4 regions of the Serratia sp. DFXYC6 genome follow, and region 2 is predicted to be linked to each of the others. Evidence: predicted binding sites of a transcription regulator. Region 2 holds the regulator's gene; each other region holds the start of a gene.
The links. The regulator CRP, encoded in region 2, controls carbon source genes, mostly activating them, when cyclic AMP is high. The targets are predictions, from matches to a motif close to ATGTGANNNNNNTCACAT.
Positions count from the first base shown of each region.

Region 1: yrbN (protein YrbN) is a predicted target of CRP. The motif match lies at 1,280-1,297, and genes of this name have one in related genera.
Region 3: deoC (deoxyribose-phosphate aldolase) is a predicted target of CRP. The motif match lies at 1,908-1,925, and genes of this name have one in related genera.
Region 4: AC2CGQ_RS07680 (YjcB family protein) is a predicted target of CRP. The motif match lies at 1,150-1,167, and genes of this name have one in related genera.

Region 1 covers NZ_JBXUNV010000003.1:153,148-156,355, reverse strand. The annotation lists gene AC2CGQ_RS17050 (DEAD/DEAH family ATP-dependent RNA helicase) at 1-1,203, opposite strand, end outside; gene yrbN (protein YrbN) at 1,193-1,267, opposite strand; gene nlpI (lipoprotein NlpI) at 1,390-2,274, opposite strand; gene pnp (polyribonucleotide nucleotidyltransferase) at 2,403-3,208, opposite strand, start outside.
Region 2 covers NZ_JBXUNV010000006.1:23,273-26,480, forward strand. The annotation lists gene AC2CGQ_RS22580 (phosphoribulokinase) at 1-347, shown strand, start outside; gene AC2CGQ_RS22585 (OsmC family protein) at 385-792, opposite strand; gene crp (cAMP-activated global transcriptional regulator CRP) at 1,175-1,807, shown strand; gene AC2CGQ_RS22595 (YccS/YhfK family putative transporter) at 1,858-3,208, shown strand, end outside.
Region 3 covers NZ_JBXUNV010000001.1:2,334,950-2,338,157, reverse strand. The annotation lists gene deoR (DNA-binding transcriptional repressor DeoR) at 268-1,032, opposite strand; gene deoC (deoxyribose-phosphate aldolase) at 1,185-1,865, opposite strand; gene AC2CGQ_RS11475 (aldose epimerase family protein) at 2,084-2,920, shown strand; gene ybjG (undecaprenyl-diphosphate phosphatase) at 2,957-3,208, opposite strand, start outside.
Region 4 covers NZ_JBXUNV010000001.1:1,588,861-1,592,068, forward strand. The annotation lists gene mrdA (penicillin-binding protein 2) at 1-949, opposite strand, end outside; gene AC2CGQ_RS07680 (YjcB family protein) at 1,244-1,525, shown strand; gene AC2CGQ_RS07685 (MarR family winged helix-turn-helix transcriptional regulator) at 1,563-2,012, opposite strand; gene AC2CGQ_RS07690 (FUSC family protein) at 2,105-3,121, opposite strand; gene AC2CGQ_RS07695 (cysteine hydrolase family protein) at 3,118-3,208, opposite strand, start outside.

The sequences.
Region 1 (3,208 bases), on a different contig from region 2:
CAGATCGCTGCTTTCCAGCTGCTGCTGAACTTTCGCGGCGAACTTGGCCAGACGACGCTCGCCCAGCAGTTCTGCGTTCGGCAGTTCCACTTCCGGGATGGTCAGCTTCATGGTGCGTTCGATGTTGCGCAGCAGGCGGCGTTCGCGGTTTTCCACGAACAGCAGCGCGCGGCCAGCGCGGCCCGCACGACCGGTACGGCCGATACGGTGAACGTAAGACTCGGAGTCCATCGGGATGTCGTAGTTGACAACCAGGCTGATGCGCTCAACGTCCAGGCCACGGGCCGCAACGTCGGTCGCGATCAGGATATCCAGACGACCGTCTTTCAGACGCTCCAGAGTCTGCTCACGCAGCGCCTGGTTCATGTCGCCGTTCAGCGCGGCGCTGCTGTAACCGCTGCGCTCCAGCGCTTCGGCCACTTCCAGGGTCGCGTTCTTGGTACGGACGAAGATGATCGCCGCGTCAAAGTCTTCGGCTTCCAGGAAACGCACCAGCGCTTCGTTTTTACGCATGCCGTAGACCGACCAGTAGCTCTGGCTGATGTCCGGACGGGTGGTGACGCTGGATTGGATGCGCACTTCCTGCGGCTCTTTCATGAAGCGGCGGGTGATGCGACGGATCGCTTCCGGCATGGTGGCGGAGAACAGCGCGGTCTGATGTTCAGCCGGGATCTCAGCCATGATGGTTTCTACGTCTTCGATAAAGCCCATGCGCAGCATTTCGTCGGCTTCATCCAGCACCAAACCGCTCAGATTGGAGAGGTTCAGGGTGCCGCGCTTCAGGTGGTCCAGCAGACGGCCTGGGGTACCCACAACGATTTGCGGGCCCTGGCGCAGAGCGCGCAGCTGCACGTCGTAACGCTGGCCGCCGTACAGGGCTACCACGTTGACGCCGTTCATGTGTTTGGAGAAATCGGTCATCGCTTCAGCAACCTGAACCGCCAGTTCGCGGGTCGGCGCCAGCACCAGGATCTGAGGTGCTTTCAGGTCTGCCTGCAGGTTGTGCAGCAGCGGCAGCGAGAACGCTGCAGTTTTACCACTACCGGTCTGCGCCATGCCCAGCACGTCGCGGCCGTTCAACAGGTGAGGAATACACTCAGCCTGGATCGGAGATGGTTTTTCATAGCCCAGATCGTTCAGGGCGGAAATGATTGGAGCAGACAGCCCCAGATCGGCAAAAGAGGTTTCAAACTCAGTCGTCATGTACACGTGCCTCATTAATAATGGCAGCCAGTCTACATAACTCGTCGAGAAAATTTTCAGTCATTTTCATTGAAAAGTGTGAACCGGCTCAAATTAGATTATAAAACGAACAAAAAAGCCCTCGCCCGTTAAGGCGATAACTTTGGTTAAAAACCAATGTCCATCAGGCTGATAGGTGTTCGTCAGCTATTGCTGGTCCGATTCCGATAGGTCGTCTTGCTCTTGGCCCAAAAGCGCCAATTCCAACAATGCATAGCGGTGCTCAACGAAGTTGTGAACGTTGTTAGACACCGTCAGTTTGAACAGCGCCGAAGCGGTGTCCTTGTCCCCCAGACTCAGGTAGTGTTTACCCAAATAGAAGTCAGTTTCACTGAGATGCTCAGCGAGCGAAGTGTTATCCGTTGCATCTGCCTTGAGGCGTTCCATCAGCGTTTTTTCGCTGATCTTGCCCAGGTAGAATTCGACAATATTCCATCCCCATTGCCCTCTGTCCGCTTTGTCATAGCGCTGCTGAAGCGCTACCTCGGCCTTCTTGGGATCGATTTCTCGCTCCACCAGATACAGCCATAACGAACGGAAGGGATCGTTTGGGTCGTCTTGATAAAACGCCTGCAGATCATCCTGCGCCAACGGGAAGCGGCCGCCATAATACAGTGCGATGCCCCGGTTTAAACGCGCGTAATTGTAAGTTGGATCAAGCTCTAGTACAGAATCAAACGCTTCATAGGCAGCATCAAAATTGCCTGCCTGCGTTAAGTAAATGCCCAGGTAGTTGAAAACTTCCGGCATGTCGGGACGTATCGCCAGCGCCTGCGAGAAATCATTGCGCGCTAATGCACGTAACCCGAGGCTATCATACAGCACACCGCGCTCATATAAAAGCTGTGCGCGTTCGTCATCCGTCAGTGCCCGGCTGGCAAGAATTTGTTCCATGCGCGCCAGGATCACTTCCTGCTGCAACGTTGGCTGCAACGGGATTGCCAAAACTTCGTCTTTACGCCAATCATGGTTGCTGCATCCTGCCAGCATGAGTGCTGTCGCAACGTAACACCAGCGCAAGAAAGGCTTCATTTCCCACTCCCGAAGACAAACATTGGATGAACGTCCTGTCCTCCGTTTGCTAAAACGCGGGCATCCTACCCGCGCGATACGAACAGCCCCCAACCCCGTGGCGGGGAGCTGTAAAACTATCTATACAGTTATTCTGCTTCAGGCGCAGGTGAACCTGCTTCCGGCGCCATCGCTTCTTTGATGCTCAGACGCACGCGGCCCTGACGGTCAACTTCCAGTACCTTAACCGGCACTTCCTGACCCATCTGCAGATAGTCGGTCACTTTCTCAACGCGCTTGTCGGCGATCTGAGAAATGTGCACCAGACCTTCTTTACCACCGCCGATAGCGACGAATGCGCCGAAATCAACGATACGGGTCACTTTACCCTGGTAGATACGGCCCACTTCGATCTCTGCCGTGATCTCTTCGATGCGACGGATAGCGAATTTCGCTTTCTCACCGTCGGTCGCAGCGATTTTAACTGTACCATCATCTTCGATTTCGATGGTAGTGCCAGTCTCTTCGGTCAGCGCGCGGATAACGGAACCGCCCTTACCGATCACGTCTTTGATTTTATCCGGGTTGATGCGGATAGTATGAATACGCGGTGCGAATTCGGAGATATCGCCGCGCGGGGTGCTGATAGCCTGTTCCATTACGCCCAGGATGTGCAGACGCGCGCCCTTGGCCTGGTTCAGAGCCACCTGCATGATTTCGCGGGTGATGCCTTCGATTTTGATGTCCATCTGCAGCGCGGTGATACCGTCGCGGCTACCGGCCACTTTGAAGTCCATGTCGCCCAGGTGATCTTCGTCACCCAGAATGTCGGACAGAACCACGTAGTTGTCGGCTTCTTTCACCAGGCCCATCGCGATACCCGCAACGGCAGCCTTGATTGGCACACCGGCGTCCATCAGCGCCAGAGACGCGCCGCACACGGAAGCCATGGAAG
Region 2 (3,208 bases):
CCCGCGAAGCGGTGATGGATTCGGTGGTGCGCTCGATGGAAGACTACATCAACTACATTACGCCGCAGTTCTCGCGCACCCACATCAACTTCCAGCGCGTGCCGACGGTGGACACCTCCAACCCGTTCGCCGCCAAGGCCATTCCCTCACTGGATGAAAGCTTCGTGGTGATCCACTTCCGCGGCCTGGACCAGATCGACTTCCCCTACTTGCTGGCGATGCTGCAGGGATCGTTTATCTCGCACATCAATACGTTAGTGGTGCCGGGCGGCAAAATGGGGCTGGCGATGGAGCTGATTATGGCGCCGCTGGTGCAACGGTTGCTGGAAGGCAAGAAGATCGAATAAATGCGTTGAGCGCGGCGCCGGCCGCGCTCCGCCTCGATTACGCCGGTTGGCGGATCTCGAAGCTGTGGGTTACCGTGGCGGCCTTGTTGAGCATCAGCGCCACCGAGCAGTATTTCTCCGCCGACAGGTTCACCGCACGTTCGACGATCTTGTCGGTCAGATCCTGGCCGGTCACGATGAAGTGCAGGTTGATATGGGTGAACAACCGCGGGGCTTCTTCGCGGCGCTCGGAGGTCAGCTTCACCTCGCAGTCGCGCACGTCGTTGCGCCCCTTTTGCAAGATGGATACCACGTCGATCGCGCTGCAGCCGCCCACCGACATCAGCACCATCTCCATCGGGCTGGGCGCTTTATCACCGGCGTTGCCGTCCATCAGCACCTGGTGGCCGGAGGCCGATTCACCCAAAAACGTTAACCCTTCCACCCATTTAACTCTTGCCTGCATTCTGGTCACTCCGGTTGATTTCTTAAAATCAGAGTACGCTTTCGCATAGAAACAGGCAACGTAACCTGATGCTAATCATGCTGAAGCGAGACAACACGAGACACCCGCCTTACTCTGTGCTACAAACAGAGCCGCAATAAATCTTTCCGGGACACTGCATTTCAGGGAAACGCCCAGAGAAAGGCTCCTTTACCGGTATGTTAACAGAATGTAGCTTGCAGCGCTTACGGCAAGTTAATATGCTAGAGCGACAGCGTATTTTTATGACACGCCTCAAAACTTGCCGGTAGCCCTCGCTCATAACTGCGGCTACAGGCGGGTTTTACAGGGAACTCTGACCCCTGTGACACAAGGCAGCGATAACAACAGAGGATAACAGCGAATGGTTCTCGGCAAACCGCAAACAGACCCTACTCTCGAATGGTTCCTGTCTCATTGCCATATCCACAAATATCCATCGAAGAGTACGCTGATTCACCAAGGTGAAAAGGCCGAAACGCTTTACTACATCGTGAAAGGCTCCGTCGCGGTGCTGATCAAGGATGAAGAAGGTAAAGAGATGATCCTGTCCTACCTCAACCAGGGGGATTTCATCGGCGAGCTCGGATTGTTCGAAGAAGGCCAGGAGCGCAGCGCCTGGGTTCGCGCGAAAACCGCCTGTGAAGTGGCCGAAATTTCCTACAAGAAATTCCGCCAGCTGATCCAGGTGAACCCGGACATCCTGATGCGTCTGTCCGCCCAAATGGCGAGCCGCCTGCAGGTCACCTCCGAAAAAGTGGGCAACCTCGCCTTCCTGGACGTGACCGGCCGCATCGCGCAAACCCTGCTGAATCTGGCGAAGCAACCTGACGCCATGACTCACCCGGACGGCATGCAGATCAAGATCACCCGTCAGGAGATCGGCCAGATCGTCGGCTGCTCGCGTGAAACCGTTGGCCGTATTCTGAAAATGCTGGAAGATCAAAACCTGATTTCCGCCCACGGCAAAACCATTGTCGTCTACGGCACCCGTTAATCCCCGAAGAAACGGCGCAGTCTGCGCCGTTTTTTTATCTGCTCCCTGCCATGTGGCGCCGCCTGATCTACCACCCGGAAATCAACTACGCACTGCGACAAACGCTGGTGTTGTGCCTGCCGGTGCTGTTCGGCTTGTTGATTGGCCAGCTACAGCTCGGCCTGATGTTCTCTCTGGTGCCCGCCTGCTGCAATATCGCCGGTCTGGACACGCCGCATAAGCGCTTCTTTAAACGGCTGATCGTCGGCGGCACGCTGTTCGCCTTCAGCAGCGTGCTGCTGCAACAGGCACTGCTGTGGCACGTGCCGCTGCCGGCGCTGATGCTGGGCCTGGCGCTGCTGCTCGGCGTCACCGGCGAAATCAGCCCGCTGCACGCCCGGCTGTTGCCGGCGGCGCTGGTGGCCGCCATTTTCGCCCTCAGCACGGCCGGCACGGTACCTCTCTGGCAGGCGCCGCTGCTGTACGCGATCGGCACCGTCTGGTACGGCTTATTCACCTGGTTCTGGTTCAAGCTGTGGAAAGAACAGCCAATGCGCGAGACGCTCAGCCAGCTCTATCTGGAGCTGGCGGACTATTTCGAAGCCAAATACTCGTTGCTGACTCAGCACACCGATCCGCAAACCGCGCTGCCCCCGCTGCTGGTACGCCAACAAAAGGTGATGGATCTGATCAGCCTTTTATACCAACAGCTCAATTTCCTGCCGCACGCCAACAACCTCGAACAAAAGCGCCTGCAGCGCGCCTTTCAGGTGGCGATGGATCTGCAGGAGCACATCACCGTTAGCCTGCATCTGCCGGAGGAGGTGCAAAAACTGGTGGAGCAGAGCCAGGCCGAAGCGATCATTCGCCGCAACGCTCAGGTGATCGCCGGCCGGCTGCGCGTGGTGGCGCACGATATTCTCTACCATCAACATTCGAAGCGCTTCTCCATGAGCCACGAACTGGCGGCGCTGGAAAAAATGGCGGCGCAGCATCCCGATAACCCGGTCGGCCAGTTTTGTTATTACCACTTCAGCCGCATCGCTCGCCTGCTGCGCACCCAGCATCCGCTGTACCGCCGCGACCTGATGCCCGGCCAGCACCGCCTGCCGTTTTGGCCGGCGCTGGCCAGCTACCTGTCGTTCAAATCCACCGCCCTGCGCAACGCCGCACGGCTGGGGGTGACGCTGGCGGTCGGCAGCAGCCTGGGTGCGGTTTTCAACCTGCCGAAGCCTTACTGGATCCTGCTCACCATCATGCTGGTGAGCCAAAACGGGTATAACGCCACCCGGGTGCGTATTCAGCACCGTGCGCTGGGCACGATTGCCGGGCTATTGCTGGCGGCCGGGCTGTTGCAGCTGCAGCTGCCGGAAGGAGAAACGCTGAGCATCATGCTGGTGATCACGCTGCTGGCCTACCTGG
Region 3 (3,208 bases), on a different contig from region 2:
CGTAAACCGCCGTTTATTTAAACTTCCTGGCCTTTGGCTCGATTTATCATATAAAAGCCATAAATAGCCGTTAATTCACCCAACCGACCGCGTGGTTAGCCTGCGAAAAAATAATCACGCGGGTGAGCTGTTGCATTTTATTAACCTGATGTTGCGTGCGGATAAGCGAAAAACGTGAATTGATTGCGCATTATTTGTTCATTTTTCGGCGGGGAAAGAGGGATATCGAAGCGGTGCGCCGTCGGTTATGACGGCGCTGAAGGCGGACTAATAGCGGATAGCGATGGCGTTATCGTTGAAGAACGCCATGAAGTCGGCGTCCGGCTGGCGATCGGTGATCACCCGATCGAACTGCGTCAGCGGGCCGATGCAGGCCGGTTTGGTTTTGCCGAACTTGCTGTGGTCTGCCACCAAGATCTTTTGCTGCGCCATCGCCATGGCGCGATGCTTCATCTCCAGCTCGTCGAAGTTGAAGCAGGTGGCGCCGTGCTGCAGGCTGAGGCCGGCGGCGGAGATAAAGGCGATGTTCGGGCAGATGTGATCGAGCTCGTTGCGGCCGCCGACGCTGGAAAAGATGTAGTTGTTCGGCTTGAACTCGCCGCCGCACAGCACCACCTTGCAGTTCGGTTTGTCCTGCAGCGCCAGGAAGGTGTTCAGCGAATGACACACGGCGGTGAAAGCCAGCTCGTCGGTGATGGCGTCGATGATCGCCGGCGTGGTGGTGCCGCAGTCGAAAAACACCGTGTCGTTTTCATTGATCAGCGGCGCCGCCAGCAGGCCGATGCGCCGTTTCTCCGTGACCTGTTTGGCTTTTTGATCGGAAACGAAGTAGTTGGTCACGCCGTTGCTGCGCGGATCGGTCACCACGTAGCCGCCGAGCAACACCACGGCCGCCGGTTCGGCGCTCAGATCGCGGCGAATGGTCATCTCCGAGACCCCCAGCAGCACGGCGGCTTCTTTCAGGTGGATCTTGTCAGCGCGTTTTAACGCCTGAACTAACCGGTTGATACGTTCTTCGCGCCGCGTTTCCATAGATCCGTCTTCCCACAGGTAGTAGAGATAAAAGGCGAGCCGGCATTTCCGGCGCTAAACAGAACGATGCGGGGCAATATCGGGCCGCATCAACCGCCCGTATTGTCCCGCATCGGAGTGTATTGGCTATGCCCCTCAGGGCATACCGACGATCAGTAGCTGCCCGCTGCCGCCTGAGCGCCGGAGACGATGGCGACGCCGGAGCTGGTGCCGATACGCGTGGCGCCGGCGTTGATCATCTTCTCGGCGGTGGCGCGATCGCGCACGGCGCCGGAAGCTTTCACGCCCATTTCGCTGCCCACGGTCTCGCGCATCAGTTTGACGTGCTCTTCCCGAGCGCCGCCGGTGCTGAAGCCGGTGGAGGTTTTCACGAAGGCGACATCGAGTTCGCGACACATTTCACAAACCTGGACGATCTGCGCATCGCTGAGCAGGCAGGTTTCCAATATTACCTTCAACGGGATCGCCGCGCAAACCTCGCGCACGGCGGCGATGTCGGCTTTCACTTCGTCCAGCAGGCCGCTCTTCAGCCAGCCGACGTTGATCACCATGTCGATCTCTTGCGCGCCGGCGGCGATCGCCGCTTTGGCTTCAAAGGCTTTGGCGACGGTCAGGCCGGCGCCCAGCGGGAAACCGATCACCGAGCAGACTTTCACCGTGCTTTCCTGCAGCAGCTGGGCCGCCAGCGGCACGTAGCCGGAGTTGACGCATACCGCATAGAAGTTGTGCTGCTGCGCTTCTTCGCACAGTTTGGCGATCTGCATTTCGGTGGCGTCCATGGCCAGCAGGGTGTGGTCAACATAGCTGGCGTAATCGATGTTTTCGGTGGTCATCGCGGTTCCTTAGTGAAGTTGAGAAAAGAGCATGGATAGGTAATGTGAAAATAATAACATTGCAATGTCGATAAACCTAGCGGGATTTGAAAAATGTCGACGAGATCATAGTTACTTCACTGTTATATGTATAACTTAGAGGAGGGTGGTTTGTTATTTAAATAACATTTTCAGCGACCGCTCGCGGCCTGCGCGGGCGAAACGTCGAGGGGAAAAAGATGAAGATCAACATCGACCTGGCTCCTGAAGCTTTCGGGACGTATCGGCAGGAACTGTTCCGTAACGCGGATTTCGCGGTGAGCGCGCATCGCTGCGCAGAACGCGGGCCGATGCTGACGCTGGCGAACTGCCGTGGCGCGCTGACGGTTTTGCCGTATCAGGGCCTCGCGATCTGGGACGCCGAATTTGACGGTCATTCGCTGAAATCGGGCCGCCGCAGCGTGCGGGGCGCCGGAAGAAAGCGCGCTGACGACGCCGCGTTCTGTCCCGCCTGGCCGAGTCACGACGGCGCGCCGCTCCAGATGCAACGCGTGTGGCTGCAGCTGGCGGGCGATGAGCTGACGTTGCACGGTGAAGGCGAGCGGTTGGGCGGGCGTTGGCGCATCGGCCCGGCGCTGCGTCTGGCGGCCCAGAGCGCGCAGTTCGCCATAGAGATGAAGGTTACCAACCTGGCCGATCGGCCGCAGCCGCTGCGCTATGTGTGCCGCCTCAACTACGATTGCATTCCCGACGCGGTGTTCCGCCAAAACTTGCCGACGCCGGCGCTGTTGGGAGAGATGCTCGGGCAGGAACTGCTGTGCTCCGACGATCTGACGCGCTACGTGGATCAGGCCGAGTTCTTTATGCTGGCGCCGCAAGGCCGCCGCTATGTGACGCGTTTTGCCACCGGGCAATTCAACTATGGCCTGCGGCGCATCGCTGTCCAGGGCAACAGGCGGCTGCTTGCTTTTATCCAGCCGGCAAACTGCCGGCCTAACGCGCCGGAAGGGGAGGCGGGAGTGATGCTGGGAGCGGGAAAAACGCGGGCATTTTGCGTGACCACCGGCGTGGTGTGAAAGCAGGGGCGGTAACGCCCCTGTCATGTTATGCGGTTATTCTTTCACCCAGCCGCGGCGAATGGCGAAGGCAAACAGAAAGCGATACAGGCGCGACAGCCTGTCGGCGAGGACATCGCCGAACAGATTCCATACCAGCTGAGCGAACAGGCAGCCGACCAGGCCGAGCAGGAAACCGCCGACCATATCCAGCGGCCAGTGCACGCCGAGGTAAACGCGTGACCAGGCGATGCCGACGGCGACAATCATCAGCAGCGCGCCGGACCAGACCCGGTGCCAGAACAGGAA
Region 4 (3,208 bases), on a different contig from region 2:
GCAGATCCGGGTTGCCCAGCAGCGCCTTATAGGCCTGATAGCCGATGCCTTTGACGAAGGGATTAGGATCGTAACTGGGGCTGGAGACCATCGCCAGAATGCCGCCGTCGCGCGGATCTTCCACCACCACCGCGGCGCGTTGCCCCTTCAGCACCGATTCGATGTACTGCTGCAGCGGCAGATCCAGCGTCAGGTAAATGTTTTTGCCGGCCTTCGGCGGCTGCTCCTTCAGCAAGCGGATCACCCGCCCATGGTTATCCACCTCCACCTCCTGATAGCCGGTGGTGCCGTGCAGTTCTGACTCATAATAGGCTTCGATGCCCTGTTTGCCGATGTTGCGGTCGGCGGCATAGTTCTCGCTCAGGCCGGCCTTGTCCAGGCGCTTGAGATCGCTGTCGTTGATCTTCGACACATAGCCCAGCACGTGCGCCAGCTGGGCGCCGTAAGGATATTCACGCTGCTGATAGGTATCGATGGTCACCCCGTCGAAACGGTATTGATTGACGGCAAAGCGCGCCACCTCAGTGTCACTCAGCCCGGTTTTTAGCGTCACCGGCTTGTAGCGGCTGTTGTGGTGCATATCGTCGCGAAACGCGCTGATGTCCTCCGGCGTCAGATCGACGATCGGCGTCAGCGCCTGCAGCAGCGCCGCCATGTCGGTGATTTTGCTGGGCGTGATTTCGACACGATACAGTGTCACGTTTCGCACCAGCGGAGTGCCATTGCGATCGAAGATTAACCCGCGGCTGGGGGCGAGCGGCAGCATTTTGATGTCGTTCTGGTTGGAACGCGTCTGGTAAAAGCCGTGCTGGCGGATTTGCAGCCGGTAGAGGTTAACGATCAGCGCGCTGAAGCAGACCACCACCAGCGCCAGCGCTACGCCTGCCCGGCGGATAAACAGCCTCTCTTCCGCAGAGTGGTCGCGAATTTTTTCTTTTAACAGGGCCATGCGGTGCCGGTACCTTTTGCGTCACATTTCCCCGTAAAATCAGGGAACTGAAAAGCCGGCAAGCATAGCGTTATCGAGCGCGCCGCCCCATGAAAAGGTTGCTAATGAAATGGCATAACTGTTTCAGCATATTGGAATGTTACCGTCGGCGTTTTTTTCACCGCGCGCCCCATTGAGCCGTCGTTCGCCCCAATGCTACAATGTGATCTGAATCACATTATTCCCGTTATTCCCCCGCATTTCCCTGTCGGCGCCCTGCCGGATGCGGCTTTTTGTTACATAGGATCGAGTTCGATGAGTACCATTGCCACCGGTTTAGTCATGATGCGCTGGGAGTTGCTGAGCGCCGTGATGATGTTCTTCGCCAGCCAGTTAAACGTCGTTTGCCGTAAAACCAGCCGCAACGGCATGGCGTTCATGTTCAGCAGCCTGGGCCTGTTTACCGCCTGCTGGTTCGTGATGGGCCTGATGGGCATCCACCTCACCCTGGAAGCCTTCACCCAATTCTGGTCATCGGCCTGGGATCGCTACGTGGACGTCGTCAGCACCATGCCGGCCGATTGGCCGATGCCGTAACCTCGCTGCACGGGCGGCGCATCTGCCGCCCCGCCGATTATTCCGCGTCCGTTGACGGCGCCGCCGCCAGCCGCGCCATCAACGCCCCCGCTTCGATCAGCTGCGCCTGTTCTTGCTCCGTTAAACAGCTTTCCATCGCCGCCAGCAGCCACGCCTCGCGCCGGGTGCGGCTTTGCTGCAGCAGCCCCAGCCCGGCGGGCGTCAGGCGCACCCGCACCCGGCGTTTGTCTTCGGCATCCGGCGTGCGCACCAGCAGCCCATCGGCCTCCAGCTCCCGCAAGGCGGCCGCCAGGTTAGAGGAACGCATGCGCTCCGACTCCGCCAGCAGCGACGGCGTCGCCTCACCGCCGTGGCGATCGATAGCTCCCAGCAGCATCAACTGGGCCCAGGATTTTTCGTCGCTGCGCGACTCGCGCCGCAAACGGCGCACCAGCGACATTAACTGCGTGCGCAGCAGCGTCACGTCTTCAGGATGATCTTTTTTCATTGGCATCAATAGATAACGATAGATTTGTCCGTACTTTCACACCGAGACCGGAAACGGTCAACCGAAATTGGCGGACGAAATATGCCAGCTCGCTATTGGCGGGTGCCGGCGTTGAGCGGCAACACCGCATGCACCGCCAAAGCGAACAGCAGGCCGATGCCACCACCCAGCAACACATTGACCACCCTTTCTGCGGCGATCGACGGCGCTTTTCCGGCAATCACCAACGCGCAGGCGATGCAGGCGCAACGGGCGCCAAACCCCAAGGTATAACGATGAAAAGACACCAGGGTGAGCATCGTCACTACGCTCAGCAGTTCATAACCCACATTGCCATGCGGCATGAGGCTACCCAGCAAAATACCGACGGGCACCCCCAGCAATGCGCCTGACGCACGCTGGCGGAGTTTGTTGCGCGTACCGGCCATATCGCCGCTGATCACGCTGACGGCCGACCAGATCACCCATTGCCCGTAATCGAGGTGTTGCCACTCAACGATCGCCGCCGACAGTGCAACGGCACAACTTACGGCGAGCAAAGCCTCGCCGCAGGCCACGCGAGCGCCAAGCTCATCGCTGCGGCGCAGCTGGAGATAATGATGCAGGCTGTCACTCGTCGACAGCCGCGCTAGCCGCCGGTGCTCAGCCAGTGCAAGCATCAGCACCGGCAAGACGGCTGCCTCCAGAAAAGGGAGCAGCGCCAAGCCGCATTGGGCTAATGGCGCGCCGGCGCCACCTTCAGCGGTTTCACACGCCAGATAAAGAGCCGGAATAAAAATAAAATTCCCCAGGGATCGCAGCTTGCCGCCGAACGCGGAGATCCCAACCGCCGCCGCCGCCGCCAACACGCACGCCAAAATGAAGATTACCGGCGTGTGCATGGCGCACAGCAGCGCCATAAAGAGCAGCAGCAATGCCGCCGCATGCAGCGCCACGCCGAGCGGCGCCAGTTCAAGACGCTCGCAAACGACAAACAGCGATATGGTGACCACCGAAGCCTTCAGCCAGTTGGCATTGCCTGTCGCCAGGCTCAGGGCCAGCAACGGCGCCAACACCCATGCTCCCCGTCGCAGCTGACGCCAGGCGATTTCTTCACGCAGCAGCTTCACAATGCGCTCAGCTGTTCCAGCGTGACGATATCGGCAATAGTGGCAAGCGTTTCCATCGAGATCCGGTGCTCTTCCGCCGTGGCCGCC